DNA from 4 places in the Rhizobium sp. L9 genome. Region 3 is predicted to be linked to each of the others. Evidence: riboswitches for the same ligand, from Rfam matches in the RefSeq annotation. Region 3 holds a riboswitch; each other region holds the start of a gene.
What was found. A riboswitch is a leader RNA that binds a small molecule or an ion and turns the genes downstream of it on or off. The one in region 3 is predicted to bind cobalamin.
Positions count from the first base shown of each region.

Region 1: it holds a riboswitch for cobalamin, as region 3 does, so the genes downstream of both, nrdH (glutaredoxin-like protein NrdH) here and bluB (5,6-dimethylbenzimidazole synthase) in region 3, are expected to answer to the same signal.
Region 2: it holds a riboswitch for cobalamin, as region 3 does, so the genes downstream of both, cobU (bifunctional adenosylcobinamide kinase/adenosylcobinamide-phosphate guanylyltransferase) here and bluB (5,6-dimethylbenzimidazole synthase) in region 3, are expected to answer to the same signal.
Region 4: it holds a riboswitch for cobalamin, as region 3 does, so the genes downstream of both, CO660_RS03400 (CbtB domain-containing protein) here and bluB (5,6-dimethylbenzimidazole synthase) in region 3, are expected to answer to the same signal.

Region 1 is NZ_NWSZ01000048.1:18,297-22,111, forward strand. Features, by position in the region: gene CO660_RS31030 (heavy metal translocating P-type ATPase) at 1-1,033, shown strand, start outside; cobalamin riboswitch at 1,243-1,467, shown strand; gene nrdH (glutaredoxin-like protein NrdH) at 1,728-1,949, shown strand; gene nrdI (class Ib ribonucleoside-diphosphate reductase assembly flavoprotein NrdI) at 1,963-2,364, shown strand; gene nrdE (class 1b ribonucleoside-diphosphate reductase subunit alpha) at 2,343-3,815, shown strand, end outside.
Region 2 is NZ_NWSZ01000018.1:54,434-58,248, forward strand. Features, by position in the region: gene cobN (cobaltochelatase subunit CobN) at 1-127, opposite strand, end outside; gene cobW (cobalamin biosynthesis protein CobW) at 131-1,186, opposite strand; gene cobU (bifunctional adenosylcobinamide kinase/adenosylcobinamide-phosphate guanylyltransferase) at 1,193-1,702, opposite strand; cobalamin riboswitch at 2,004-2,398, opposite strand; gene CO660_RS18690 (chloride channel protein) at 2,625-3,815, shown strand, end outside.
Region 3 is NZ_NWSZ01000012.1:12,900-16,714, forward strand. Features, by position in the region: gene CO660_RS13840 (TolB family protein) at 1-484, shown strand, start outside; gene CO660_RS13845 (3-deoxy-7-phosphoheptulonate synthase) at 481-1,545, opposite strand; cobalamin riboswitch at 1,827-2,013, shown strand; gene bluB (5,6-dimethylbenzimidazole synthase) at 2,055-2,744, shown strand; gene CO660_RS13855 (DUF2865 domain-containing protein) at 2,748-3,815, opposite strand, start outside.
Region 4 is NZ_NWSZ01000003.1:317,217-321,031, reverse strand. Features, by position in the region: gene CO660_RS03420 (sulfite oxidase-like oxidoreductase) at 1-40, shown strand, start outside; gene CO660_RS03415 (hypothetical protein) at 25-594, opposite strand; gene CO660_RS03410 (CbtA family protein) at 648-1,382, opposite strand; gene CO660_RS03400 (CbtB domain-containing protein) at 1,497-1,706, opposite strand; cobalamin riboswitch at 1,732-1,881, opposite strand; gene CO660_RS03395 (histidine phosphatase family protein) at 1,938-2,486, shown strand; gene CO660_RS03390 (bifunctional diguanylate cyclase/phosphodiesterase) at 2,961-3,815, shown strand, end outside.

The DNA of each region.
Region 1 (3,815 bases), on a different contig from region 3:
CCTCGTCATCTCGACGCCGGCGGCGATCGCGGCTTCGCTGTCGGCGGGCGCGAGGCGCGGGCTGCTGATGAAGGGCGGTGCGGTCCTGGAGACGCTCGGCAAGGTGACGATGGTCGCCTTCGACAAGACGGGCACGCTGACGGAAGGCAAGCCTCGGGTGACCGACATCCTTTCCTTTGGATTGGGTGAGGCGCAGCTCCTGTCGCGCGCGGCGGTGCTCGAGCAGGGCTCCAGCCATCCGCTGGCACAGGCGATTCTCCACCGCGCCAAGGCGGACGGCGTGCCCGTGCCACCCGCCTTCGAGCTGGAAGCGCTGCCGGGCAAGGGTGTCACCGGCAAAATCGGCGGCGAGGCAGTTGATCTCTTGTCGCCGCCAGCCGCCCGCGAGCGGGCGGCACTTAACGCGGAACAGGAGGCGCGTATTGCAGGGCTCAATGATGAGGGCAAGAGCGTGTCGGTGCTGCTCGTCAATGGCGCTGCGTCCGGCCTGATCGCCATGCGCGACGAGCCGCGCGAGGACGCCGCGGCCGGGCTCTCGGCGCTCAAATTGGCCGGTGTCAAGGCGATGATGCTGACCGGCGACAACAAGCGGACGGCGGCAGCGGTCGCAGACATGCTCGGCATCGACTGGCGGGGCGAGATGATGCCCGAGGACAAGCAGCGGGTCGTCGGCGAATTGAAGCGCAAGGGCTTCATAGTCGCCAAGGTCGGCGACGGCATCAACGACGCGCCGGCGCTCGCCGCCGCCGACATCGGTATCGCCATGGGCGGCGGCACCGATGTGGCGCTGGAGACGGCCGATGCCGCCGTGCTGCACGGGCGCGTTGGCGACGTGGCGCGAATGATCGCGCTTTCGCAGCGGACGATGCGCAATATCCTCGAGAATATCACCATTGCACTCGGGCTGAAGGCTGTCTTCCTGGTGACCACGATCATCGGGATCACCGGGCTCTGGACGGCGATTCTCGCCGATACCGGAGCCACCGTGCTGGTTACGATCAACGCGCTCAGGCTGCTCCGCGTAGAGGAATAAATCCTTTCCTCTTCGGAGCGCCGATTAGGGCCGATCCGGAATCGAAAACCGCAGAGCCGGCTACAGGCCGGCTCTCGTCGTTCAGGCCTTCTCCACAGTTCGTTTTGTTTAAGACTTCATTATCCATGTTTTTCACAGGAACGCAGTGATTTCAAACCTGCCGTAACGCAACGCACAAACCATCCGTTGACGTGAATTTCGATTCGCGTACTATATCTAGTGTTCAAGGTTCCTTCGATTCGTGAGGATCGCGGGCTAAGACGGGAATACGGTGCGTCTCGCCATGAGGGTGGGGCAAGGCCGGAGCTGCCCCCGCAACTGTGAGCGGAGAGCAACTGTCCGATTTCGGGTCACTGGGGCATGATGCCTCGGGAAGGCTGGGCAGGTGCTTCGACCCGTGAGCCAGGAGACCTGCCTTGAATGAAACGTCCACGGGCGGGGTGTCCGGAAGGTCGCGTGCATGCAGCGGAATGATCCGCGCTGTTGCGCTGCCCCGAACGACCGCATGAGCACTTCGGGGTTTGAAGTCATGTCGAGAGCATCAAGGCCGGCGCCCGCGCACATCCTGCGAGGGACCAAGTCAGGCGTTTAAAGCGCCAACCTTGCCAGATCACTATCAAGCATTTCCCCGGACGCCGCATGGCGCCCGATCCCAGTCCTGCGTCCTGAATTCATTGACTTCACGAGGAACATGATGAGCGTTACCGTTTACAGCAAGCCGGCCTGTGTCCAATGCACGGCCACTTACCGCGCCCTCGATCGCCTGGGCGTGGATTATGAGATCGTCGATATTTCCGAGGATGCCGAAGCGCTCGATCGCGTGCGTGGCATGGGCTACATGCAGGTTCCGGTCGTCGTTGCCGGCGAGCAGCATTGGGCGGGCTTCCGCCCCGACATGATCAGCGCGCTCTCCTGACCGGAGAAAAGGAGTGGGGCTGATCGTCTATTATTCCAGCCGATCCGGGAACACCCATCGTTTCGTCGAGAAGCTGGGATTGCGCGCGGCGCGCATTCCCCTCGGCGCTGAGGCCATCCACATTCGCGAACCCTATGTGCTGATCTCGCCTACCTATTGCGGAAACGGCGGTAAAGGGGCCGTGCCCAAGCAGGTGATCCGCTTCCTCAACGAGGCGGAAAACCGCTCCAACATCCGCGGCGTGATTGCTGCGGGCAACAGCAATTTCGGCGAGACCTATGGGCTCGCCGGCGATGTCATCTCGAAGAAGTGCCAGGTGCCGTACCTCTACAGGTTCGAGCTCCTGGGAACTGCCGATGATATCGCCAACGTCAAAGACGGGATGGGACGATTTTGGACACGGGAACAAATCTGACGCGGGACGCGGGCGCAAAACCGCTGAAAGCGGCCGAAACACTCGACTATCATGCACTGAACGCGATGCTGAACCTCTACGACGACGAGGGAAAGATCCAGCTCGACAAGGATCGCGTGGCGGCCAAGCAATATTTCCTGCAGCATGTGAACCAGAACACCGTGTTCTTTCACAATCTTCGGGAAAAGCTCGATTACCTCGTCGCGGAGGGCTATTACGAGCAGGAGGTTCTCGACCAGTATTCCTTCAATTTCGTCCGCGACCTGTTCGATCAGGCCTATGCCAAGAAATTCCGGTTTCCTACCTTCCTCGGGGCTTTCAAATATTACACCAGCTATACGCTGAAGACCTTCGACGAAAAGCGCTATCTCGAGCGCTACGAAGACCGCATCTGCATGGTGGCGCTGGCTTTGGCGCGCGGCGATGAGGCCCTTGCTCGCGACATAGTCGACGAGATCATTTCCGGCCGCTTCCAGCCGGCAACGCCCACCTTCCTCAATGCAGGCAAGAAGCAGCGCGGCGAACTCGTTTCCTGTTTCCTGCTGCGCGTCGAGGACAACATGGAATCGATCGGCCGGTCGATCAATTCGGCGCTGCAGTTGTCGAAACGCGGCGGCGGCGTGGCCCTGTCGCTGTCCAATATCCGCGAGGCGGGCGCGCCGATCAAGCAGATCGAAAACCAGTCCTCCGGCATCATCCCCGTCATGAAGCTCCTGGAAGACAGCTTCTCCTATGCCAATCAGCTCGGTGCGCGGCAGGGGGCGGGTGCGGTTTATCTGAACGCCCATCATCCCGATATCATGCGCTTTCTCGACACCAAGCGTGAAAACGCCGATGAGAAAATCCGCATCAAGACGCTGTCGCTCGGCGTTGTCGTGCCCGACATCACCTTCGAACTCGCCAAGAACAATGAGGACATGTACCTGTTCTCGCCCTACGACGTGGAACGGGTCTACGGCGTGCCTTTCACCGAGATTTCGGTGACGGAGAAGTACCGGGAAATGGTGGCGGACGCCCGCATCTCGAAGAAGAAGATCAAGGCGCGCGAATTCTTCCAGGTCATCGCCGAAATCCAGTTCGAAAGCGGCTACCCTTACATCATGTTCGAGGACACGGTGAACCGCTCGAACCCGATTGCCGGGCGCATCTCCATGAGCAACCTCTGCTCGGAGATCCTGCAGGTGAGCGAGGCGAGCGACTATCATGACGACCTTTCCTACAAGCATCTCGGCAGGGATATTTCCTGCAATCTCGGCTCCCTGAACATTGCTGCGGCGATGGATTCGACCGACTTCGGCAAGACGATCGAGACCTCGATCCGGGCGCTGACAGCGGTGTCCGATATGAGCAATATCTCCTCGGTTCCTTCAATCGAGAAAGGCAATGACGAGAGCCATGCGATCGGCCTCGGGCAGATGAACCTGCACGGATACCTCGCCCGCGAACGCATC
Region 2 (3,815 bases), on a different contig from region 3:
CGGCAGCAATCGCGGCGAGTTCGGTGTCGGCAGCCGAAAGAAACAGGATATCGCCGGGCGACTGGCCGAGGTCGATCGCCTCCTCGCCGTCGCTGATCGTTCCCTTCTGGGCAAGAAGCAGATGCATCGATTATCCTTGAACGAGCGCTTCGATCGCCTTGCGTACCGCGTCCTCGTTCATTTCATGCAAGCCGATGACGACGAGGCGCGTGCGGCGCGCCTCGCCCGCTGCCCAGGCGCGGTCGAAATACTGGTCGATGCGGCTGCCGACGGCCTGCAGTTGCAGGCGCATGGGCTTGCCCAAGACGTCGATGAAGCCTTTGAGGCGCAGCACATCATGCTCGGCGATGATGCCCTTCAGCTTCTCGACAAAGCCCGTCGGATCGGAAACAGCGCCGAGTTCGACAACGAAGCTTTCGAATTCGTCGTGGTCGTGTGGCGCCCCCTCCTCGTGCTCCAGCTCGTGATGGGACTTGCGGTTGGCGATATCGTCTTCCGTGCCGATGCCGAGGCCGAGCAGCACGCCTGCCGGCACCTCGCCATTCCTGGCTTCGATCATGACCGGCTTGCGGGCAATGCGGGAGGCGACTTCGCTCTTCACGCGGTCAAGGCCATCGCCATCGATCAGGTCGGTCTTGTTGAGCACGATGAGATCGGCGCATGTGAGCTGGTCTTCGAACAGCTCCTCGATCGGGCTCTCATGATCGAGCGAGTCGTCCTCGCTGCGCGCCGCCTCGACTGCATCATGGTCGTCGGCGAAACGGCCGGCGGCAACGGCCGCACTGTCGACGACCGTAATGACGCCGTCGACGGTCACCTGGGTGCGAATATCGGGCCACTTGAAGGCGGCGACCAGCGGCTGCGGCAGGGCGAGGCCGGAGGTTTCGATGACGATATGGTCGGGCCGCTGTTCGCGCTCCAGGAGCTTCGTCATCGTTGGAATGAAATCGTCGGCGACGGTGCAGCAGATGCAGCCATTGGTGAGCTCGATAATGTCGTCCTCGCTGCAATTCTCCGCGCCGCAGCCCTTCAGGACCTCGCCATCGACACCGAGATCGCCGAACTCGTTGATGATAAGCGCAATCTTTTTGCCGCCGGCATTGGTGAGCAGGTTGCGGATCATCGTCGTCTTGCCGGCGCCGAGGAAGCCGGTGATGACGGTTGCGGGGATTTTCTGCTGGTTCATGGAACTTCAACCCTTCATTTTCAGCGGCAGACCGGCCGCGATGAAATAGACCTCGTCGGCCTTCGCCGCGATTATTTGGTGCAGCCGTCCGGCATGATCGCGAAAATCGCGCGCCATGCGATTGTCAGGCACGATCCCGAGACCAACCTCGTTGGAAACGAAGACGAGTTGCGCCTTGGCGCCGGGGAGGAAATCGGCGAGCGCGGCAAATTCCACAGCCATCTCGCGCTCCGCCATCATCAGGTTGGTCACCCAGAGCGTCAGGCAATCGACAAGCACAATGCGTCCCTCGCCATCGATGGCGGCAAGCACGCCGAAAAGATCGAGCGGCTCCTCATGCGTCATCCAGGAAGGGCCGCGATCGGTCCTGTGCTGGGCAATACGCGTCTGCATCTCCTCGTCCCAGGCACGGCCGGTGGCGAGATAGTGGCGCTCGAGGCCGCTTGCCCTAACGAGATTTTCGGCGAAACGGGATTTGCCGGAGCGTGCCCCGCCGAGGATGAGCGTGGTGGTCATGCCCGAATATTCCTCTGAGGAGGCGTGCCGCTGCAGCTTGTTCTAGTTTTAACTCTATGAGCCACGGTAGCCAAAACTTTGCTTGAGAAAGCATAATTAATCACGGCGCGGACGCGCCGTGGCCGGGTTCCTGTGACAAGCACAGGAATGAGGGAGGAAAGGAAGGCGCGTAATACGCAGACATAACCTGAAGGCGACGAACCGGCACCTCTCATACGCACCACCAGAGGCGGCGTTGAATTCGTTCTTTCAGCCAAAACAACCTCCGTGCTGGCAGCGGGTCTCTTGCCCAGGTTTGGGCTGTTCGCCCGGCACGGAAGGCAGGTCTCCTGGCTCGCGGTTATCGGCGGCGATCGGGGGCGAACCGGAAGCCCGGTCGCCCCTGATCGTGCCAGCGGATCTGCCTCGCCTTCCCGGCTGCCTCGGTGAAAAGGTGGACGATTCGTAGAGATAGAGGCGTCCGACCCCGGTTGATCACCATGCATTTCCAGTGGCTTTTCCGGCATGTCGCCCATCCCGCCCGCCTGCACGATTGCGGTTAGGCCGGAAGGTTCGATGCCGGATGGAAGACCCTGACCGCTCTACAGTCGCGGGGTCGGCTGCGATGAAGGCGCCCGATGTGGGTCCGCCCCGTCACATTCCCTTTTCATCCGGAAGGCGAAATGCCGATCCGGAACCATCCGTTATTCCTCAGATGGTTAGGCAAGCTGGCGGGTGAAGTCAACCGACCTTCGCCACCACCTTCCCGCTGGACTGCGCGAAAGGCCGGCCAAGACCACTGACCCTACCGGAAATATCGTCTTTTATCAGCGGCTTACGTCATGAATATTCGACGTGTCCGTCGGCCTTTCGCCGCAATTGCGTTGCAAGGCGACTGCACCTCCGCCCTTGACCCGGCCTCTCCTCGCCTAGTTGTCTAGCCATGCTTATGAAATTGGATCGGCGCCGCCTGCGCGCGCTGCGTGTTTTCTTCGATCCGGGGCGACTGCGCGCCCTGACGCGCCGCAGCGAAGTCGGCCTCTCGCTGGCCGGTGCCATCGTCGGCATCGCCTCGGGGCTTGCCGTGACCGGCATGAGCTATGTCTCCAACCAGCTGCACCAGCTTGTTTTCGGCATCGCCGACAGCGAAAGGCTGAGCGCGTCGGTAATCCATGACAAGATGCTGCTGCTCACCGCCCCCGTCATCGGCGGCGCCCTGCTCGGCCTGCTGTTCCTGGTGCTCGCCAAACGGCGCAAGAAACCCATGGTCGACCCGATCGAGGCGAATGCTCTGCATGGCGGCCGCCTCTCCCTGACCGATAGCATCATCGTTGCCGTACAGAACCTGATCTCCAACGGCTTCGGCGCCTCCGTCGGCCTGGAGGCCGGCTATACCCAGCTCGCCGCCGGCATTGCCTCCAAATTCGGCCTGAAGCTGCAGCTGCGCCGCTCGGACCTGCGCATCCTCGTCGGTTGCGGCGCGGCCGGCGCCATTGCCGCCGCCTTCAACGCGCCGCTGACGGGCGCCTTCTACGCCTTCGAGCTGATCATCGGCACCTACACCATCGTATCGCTAACCCCGGTAGTGGTCTCCGCCCTCGTTTCGACCCTCATCGCAAGGTTGCTTGCCGAGGGCGATTTCACCATCGATATCGGCAGCTTCGGCTCGGTCGTGCCGGCCGATTATATCCCGGCGCTGCTGCTCGGCGTCTTCTGCGCCGGCGTTGGCATTCTCCTCATGCAGGGCGTGGCCTTCATCGAGGAGGTGGCGCGCAAAAGCTCGATCGCTCCGCCCTTTCGGCCGGCGCTCGGCGGCATCATCGTCGGGCTTCTCGCGATGATCTCGCCGCAGGTGCTTTCGGCCGGCCACGGGGCGCTGCATCTCAACTTGTCCCGCGACGTGGCGATCCCGGCGCTGATCGGTCTCTTTCTCCTGAAATCGCTGGCTTCGGCAATCTCGATCGGTTCTGGCTTCAGGGGTGGTCTGTTCTTCGCCTCGCTGTTCATGGGCGCCCTGCTGGGCAAGCTCTTTGCTTATTGCGGCCCCTATTTTGCTGATGCGACATTAACGCCGGTCATTTATGCTGTGGTCGGGATGAGTTCCCTGGCGGTCGCCGTCATTGGCGGGCCGCTG
Region 3 (3,815 bases):
CTGGTCACCGGATGGCCGCCAGCTCGCCTATTGCGGCATTCGCGACGATCTTTTCGATATTTATACGATCTCAGTCGACGGCGGCGTCGAGACGCGGCTGACGTATGGCGAAGGCCGCAACGACGGGCCGGATTATTCCGCCGACGGCCAATGGGTCTATTTCAATTCCAGCCGCACCGGGCTGATGCAGATCTGGCGCATCCATCCGGATGGCACAGGCCTCGAACAGGTGACGTCGGACAATCACGGGAACTGGTTTCCCCATCCATCGCCCAAAAACGACAAGGTGCTGATCCTGTCCTACGATCCTTCGGTCTTTGACCATCCGCGCGATCTCGACGTGCGGTTGCGGCTGATGGATATGGACGGCGGCAACCTGAAGACGCTGTTCGAGCTTTTCGGCGGGCAGGGCACGATCAACGTGCCCTGCTGGTCACCTGATGGTGACGAGTTTGCCTATGTCAGGTATTTTCCGGCGGCTTAAGCCGCTGCCGCTCGGCGCCGCCTGCGAGCGGCGTCCGCCAGATCTTCCAGCACACTCACCGACATATCCCAGTCAATGCAGCCATCGGTGATGGACTGGCCGTAGACGAGCGGCTTGCCGGGAACGAGATCCTGGCGGCCGGCAACGAGGTTGCTTTCGATCATCATGCCCTTGATGTGGTGATTGCCCGCGGAGATCTGTCCGGCGACGTCCTTGACAACCCGTGGCTGGTTCATCGGATCTTTGCTGCTGTTGGCATGGCTGGCGTCGATGAGGATGCGCGGGGTGACCCCGAGTTTCAGGCATTCCGCTGTGACGGCTCCGACATCGGCCGCCTCATAATTCGGCCGCTTGCCGCCGCGCAGAATGATGTGGCAGTCCTCATTGCCCTTTGTCGAGGCGATTGCCGCCTGTCCGTCCTTGGTGACGGCCGGGAAGTGATGCGGTTGTGAAGCGGCCAGGATCGCGTCGATCGCGACGCGAGCCCCGCCGTCGGTGCCGTTCTTGAAGCCGATCGGGCAGGAGAGGCCGGAGGCGAGCTGGCGATGGATCTGGCTCTCGGTCGTGCGGGCGCCGATCGCACCCCAGCTGACGAGGTCGGCAATGTATTGCGGTGTGATCGTCTCGAGGAATTCGACCCCGGCGGGAAGGCCCATCGCGTTGATGTCGAGCAGCAGCCTTCTGGCAATTCTCAGCCCTTCCTCGATACGGTAGCTGCCGTCGAGATGCGGGTCGTTCATCAAGCCCTTCCAGCCGACTGTGGTGCGCGGCTTTTCGAAATAGACGCGCATGACGATTTCCAGATCACTGGAGAAGCGCTGTCGCTGCTCGGCCAGCCGCGCGGCATACTCGCGTGCAGCAACCGGATCGTGGATGGAGCAGGGGCCGATGACGACGATCAGGCGGTCGTCTTCACCCTCGAGAATCTTATGGACCGCGTGGCGGTTGCTGGTCACCGTCTCGCTGACGGCGGCGGTTCGGGGGATTTCCGCGATGACATCGGCGGGTCTGGTCAGCGGGGTGATCTCGAGAATACGCAGATCATCGATGGTGTCGGGCACGGCATGGCTCCTGTTTGGTCATACCGTGCGGAACAGAAAAGCCGCCAGGTAGACTAGCGGCTGTTCGGGTTGTCGTCGCGTTGAATTCAGTTACGCACAGACCCGCATCCGCTGGAAGCAGCGGTACGAATAAAATCGCGAGGAGGCGTAGGCTGAAGTCGTCGACATTCCGCGTATGTAGCGTCGCGGCCGCTCATTGTCACGCAAAATTTGCGAGGCGAAATCACGGGTTCGCCTCTTTAAGGCTGACGTGCCGACGCTTGCCTCCGTTCCGATTTCCTGAAATAGATGCGCCGTCAGGTGCCCGCCCTCGAGGCGGGAGAATCGGGAATCCGGTGCAAGGCCGGAACGTGCCCAACGCTGTAAGGCCGACGTCTGCCGCTTCATCACGCCACTGGCTTTGCCGGGAAGGCTGCGGCAGATGGATGAAGCCGAGTCAGAAGACCGGCCTGGCGAGATAGACCCAACCCGCGCGGACGGCGGGCGGTTGCGTTGTTGGGGATTTGACGATGCGACCCTCTTATGCGGATGCCCTTTCGGCGGCATCCGGTTTTTCCATGGCCGAACGTGAAGCCGTCTATCACGCAATCATGACGCGGCGTGACGTGCGCAGCCAGTTCCTGCCCGATCCCTTGCCCGACGATGTCGTGGCGCGGCTCCTGACCGCCGCCCATCATGCGCCGTCGGTCGGCTTCATGCAGCCATGGAATTTCATTCTCGTGAAAAGTGCAACCGTCCGCACCCGCGTGCGCAACGCCTTTGCCGTGGCCAACGAAGAGGCAGCTTCGATGTTCGAAGGCGAGCGGCGGCAGGCCTATCGATCCCTCAAGCTCGAAGGCATCGTGGAGGCGCCGCTCGGCATATGCGTAACCTGCGATCCCACCCGCGGCGGCAGCGTGGTGCTGGGACGGACGCACAATCCGAGGATGGATTCCTATTCGACCGTTTGCGCCATTCAGAATCTCTGGCTCGCGGCCCGCGCCGAAGGGGTCGGCATCGGCTGGGTCAGCATCTTTCATGAAGGCGACCTGAAAACAATTCTCGGCATACCGGAGCATATCGAGGTGGTCGCCTGGCTCTGCGCCGGCTTTGTCGACCGTCTTTATGACGAACCGGAACTTTCGGTCAAAGGTTGGCGGCAGCGGCTGCCGCTCGAGGAACTCGTTTTCCACGACGGATGGGGACGCAACGACCCGTAGCAATTACTGCTGCTGTGGTTGCGGACCCGGCGTCGCCGGATTGGCAAGGTCGATCGAGCCCTGGTCGCCGGCAAGGAATTGCGGGCCGACCTGACGAACCTTGTTCTGCGTGGGGTCGTAGGGACGTTCGGCAACGGATGGCTGCGGCGGGGCTGATGCTGCCGCAGTATCTTTCGTCGGCGGTTTAGTGCGGACCGTCGTGATCGAGCCCTGCTGCGGCGGTTCGCTCAGGGCCTGCTTGCCGCGCATCTCCTCGTAATAGGCGGTGAGATTGCAGGCGCAGGAATTTTTCTCGCCAGGCGCGCGGTTCTTGTAGACAAAAGCGTTCTTCATGGCGCTATAGGGCGCGCCCGTTGCGACCGAGATCATGTTCGAGGAGTCGGTGCTGGTCACGTCGCGATAGAAGAGCTCGGTTTCAATGCCGGGGCACATCTTGGCGCAGGTCTGGGCATCGCGGCCGAAATCCACCGAGGTGGTATTTGAGCTGATCGGGAAGAAGCCACCGTCGCAGCTGCGCACGCAGATGGTGCTGATCGGTGAAAACATTTCGGCCCTCGGCAGGCCGTAACGCAGATCGGTCTCTTCACCGCCGCCGAGCGGAATGAAGGTATCGGTGCGCATCGCCTGTTCCTCGACACTCGGGGCGGGGTCGTCTGCGCTACGCTCGGTCGGGGCATAGAAATTGTCGCTGTTGCAGCCGTTGCGTTCGAGTGCCGCCGTCAATTCTCGGCGCGCGTCGTCACTGCCGTCGCCGTGGTTGCGCAGCTCGTCGCGGCGCTCCTGGAGATAACGGATATTGTCGATCATCCGGGCTTCGGCGTCAGAGAGTTCGGCGCAAAAGTCGGCGTTGTCACTGCCAATCACGACCATGCTGCCTGAAGTGCATCCGTTATTGCGCAGATCGTTGCGGACCTTGCGCAGCTCGAGGTTCTGCTCGGCCATGGCATTTGCATATTGGCGCGCTTCCGGCCCGTTATTGCTACCGATCGATCGTGGCAGGTCGGCAAGGCGACCGCGCAAGTCGTTGCAAATAGCGCTGGTCTGTGCTGCGGCCGGTGATGCCAGCGCAAG
Region 4 (3,815 bases), on a different contig from region 3:
TGGCGATCCGTGGCGCGAGCAGCGCTATTCCGACGACTGAGCCTTCGGCCGCAGGAAGCGGCGAAGCGTCAGGATGGCAAGCCCCAACATGGCGGCCAACCCCGTCAGGGACGCCATGCTGGCAGGATGAAGCGGCACCTTGCTCCAACTCGGCTTGATGATATTGGCGGTATTGAATGCCTCGCCGCTGAACTGGCAGGTAATGAAGGCAAGCCCGCGACCCGCCATCTCGGCGTCGATGGCCGATATGATTTCGCCCGCCGCGGTTGCCTCCCGCGGCATCTCACGCATCGCCAGCAGCACGGCTTTCGTCGCCGCGAGATAGGCATGGGCGCATTGGTTGAACGGGCTCTCCTCGTCCGTCACGCTGCCGGGCATCCGACCCCAGAGGCAATAGGAATACTGGATTTCGGCGTAGTTCAGGACACGCCGGAACGATTCGTTCGTATCGGCCGCCCGTGACGCCAGCATGCTGATGCTGCTGCGATACTCCGAAATGATCGCCATCTCGCCGTGGGAAATTGCCGGAATATCGAGCCCGGTATCGGAGCCGCCAGAGCTGCTCCCATGGCCGAAAGCATTTCCGATAAACATTGGCAACAGGCTCGCGATGAGACCGAGAAAAGCAAACCTGCCAATATGCTGCATCACCGGAACGCCGGCCGCAGTCCACTCTTGGCGGCAAGACCCCTTTCTGCCAGCGCTCCGAAAACCAGACCGAGCGTTGCCCAAAGGATCGCATGCATGCCGAGCGAGGTGGTGCGGAACCGCCAGAGTACCATCGCCGAGAAATTCTCGGGCACCTCGTTGATCGGCGGCAACAGATAAAGCACGAAGCCGATGAAGACGAGATAGGCGATGCCGGCGATGATCGCGCCGTTCCAGAGACCGAAGCGCTCGCCAAGGCGGCGCGACAGCGCGACCGCGGCAACCAGCGAGGCGAGCGAAACGACAATCATCAGGAAGAACAGCTCGGTCCTGACGCCGATCGTTTCGGGATTGCCGACCGCCGGGGGGTTGGCCGGATATTTGATTCCGGGAACAAACACCACTGCCACGAAGGCGGCAATGGCGATAACGGCCGAGGTGCCGCGCGCCGAGAGGCTGCTGAAGCGGCCATGTACGAAGGCGAAGGCGAGCGAAAAGAGCCCGCCGACGGCGATACTGTAGGCCATGACGCCGGTGAAAAGGCCGAGACCAGCCTGCGTGGCCCGGCTGACGATTTCAGGTTCGGCAGCTTCGCCCGCCGCCTGGGCGCTCGCCTCCTCGAAGGCGATTGCCGCATCGACCAGCGGCTCGCCGAAGATATGGGCGAAAGCGAAAACGAGGATACCAGCAATCAGGCCCGCGAGCATGCCGCGAAGCAGAAGCTTTCCAACCATGTCAATATTCCCCCTAAGCATGTCGCGCAAAAGTGTGCAGCGGTTTTGCGATAACGACATGCGTAAACAAAGACCTAAAGCGCGAAAAGCGAATCTGAAAGATCGCGATGCGCTTTAGTGGCAGGGAAAGCCGAGCAGATGGCGGCCGTCATGCACGAATTCGTGCACATACATGCCGTTGAACAGCGCCATCGCGCCTTCCTCGGTGCCGACGAAATAAAGAACGATGAGCATCAGCAGGCCGCCGAAAACCGCCCAGGGCAGGATTTCCCCTACAGGGATTGGCGCCGGTGCCGCAACGGGCGCGAAAGTGGTGTCAGACATGTATCCCTCCGGAATGACGCGTTCAGTCGAAAGAGTGTTGTGCGGCAGGGTCTGACTTCCAGCGTAAAGAACTTCGAAACGCTGGTCACAGTGGCGCGACCGCGCCGGATTTCCACCGGCTTCCAAACCCGCAACAGCACGGTTATATCTGGACGCCGAAGAGACTGTCAACGAAACTTCGAGACGCCGGCGAAGGGTCGTCCCCACCATATTGCGAAGATCGGAACAACCGTGAATACCCGCCTCACCTGGATCTGTCACGGCGCCACGGCGGCGAGCCGCAAGGCCCTGTTCCCGCTGGATGAGCCGCTGGAAGACAAGGCCGCTGAAGAAGCCGGCCGGATGACCGCCCTGCCTCGCGCCGACCGGATCGTCACGAGCCCGGCTTTGCGTGCCCGCCAGACCGCTACAGCCCTCGGTCTCGACGCTCAAATAGAACAGCGGCTTGCCGACTGCGACAATGGCCGCTGGGCCGGCAGGCCGATTGCGGCAATCGGCACCGAAGAGCCGGAGAACCTCATGGCTTGGATGAGCGATCCGGAAGCCGCCCCACATGGCGGCGACAGTTTTCTCGGTCTGCGGACGCGCGTCGCCGGCTGGATGGATGAACAATCCACGCTCGGCGGTCATGTGATAGCCGTCACCCACGCATCGATTATAAGAACAGCGATTGCGCATGTGCTTCAGGCTCCCCTCCCCTCGTTCTGGCTCGTCGATGTCGAGCCGCTGGTGGTCGTTCGGATGACCAGCAATGGACAGCGCTGGTCGCTGCGCCTCTAGAGAATTAGACATCCCTCATACTATCCAGCCTTACGCAAGCAAATCGCGTCATCTCTATTGAACCGGGTCTGACCGGGACTACTTCCTTGTCCCAAGGAGACGGAAGCTATGGCATATGATTGGAGTGGGGAGCGTACGCGGCGCCTGCGCTTGATGAGGGTCGTGACGCTCACCTTAGTTATGGTCGGTCTGGTCGTCAGCGTTCCGCTGCTGATCGTCACCGCCTGAAGAGCGAGACAGGGCGAGCGATGCGACAGCACGCTCGCCCTCGTTCTTTCGTGGGGCTCCCCTCGTCTTGAATCCGGACATCCTCTAATCTTCCAAGCAGCACCAGCGAAACGCCGTAGCGCAGCCGAGGTCCGGACAGCACCGCAACGGACGGGCTGCCACCTCCAACAATTCGCCTTATGGTTTCAACGAACATTTCAGATTTTCGTGATAGTCCGGCAGAGGGTGGAGATGGAGAATGCGATAATGCCTGCGTTTTTTCGAAGCAGGGCCGGAAGGCAATGCGTGTCGGTTGTGGTTTTCGGAGTAACCCTCTGGATCCTCGGCACGGTGCTGCACTTCGACGACCGCCTCGTCTCCTTCATGACCAGTTTCGGCGAGTACGGGGCGGATAAGCTCGTTCTGGCTCTCGGCATCGCTGGCGCGATGAGCTTCATCTATTCGGTGCTGCGCATCGCCGACCTGCGCAAGGAAATGGAGCTGCGCGCCACCGAACAGGCTAAGGCCGATTGGACGGCAACCCACGACCATCTGACCAAGCTGCCGAACCGCTACGCCTTCGAGCGCAAAATCCTCTCACGGCCGGTCAGAAGCGGCGAGGCCGAGATCGAGGAATGGGACGACAACGTCACGATCTTCTCCGTCGACCTCGACGGCTTCAAAAAAGTCAACGATCTCGTCGGCCACAAGGGCGGCGACGTGTTGCTGGTCGAAGTTGCCAGACGCATCTGCGCGCTTGGCAACGCGGATTGCGTTTACCGCTTCGGCGGTGACGAATTCATCATCGTCGCCTTTTCCCTGACGGCAGAGCGCGAGGAGCGTTTCGCCAAGTTGCTGATCCAGGCCGTCACCCGGCCGATCCATATCGATGGCTTTGCCGTCGAAGTCGGCGCCAGCGTCGGCTACGATCGCTGGCTTGAGGGCAGCGAGCCGCTGGAAGACGCCGCCCACCGTGCGGATCTGGCCATGTATGAGGCCAAATCACGCGGCCCTAACAATTATCTCGTCTTCGAAGCTTCGATGCAGGACAAGGTAACGGAACGCGCCTCTCTGGAAAGCAGGCTGCGCGCGGCAATCGCCGACAAGGCGATCATGCCTTTC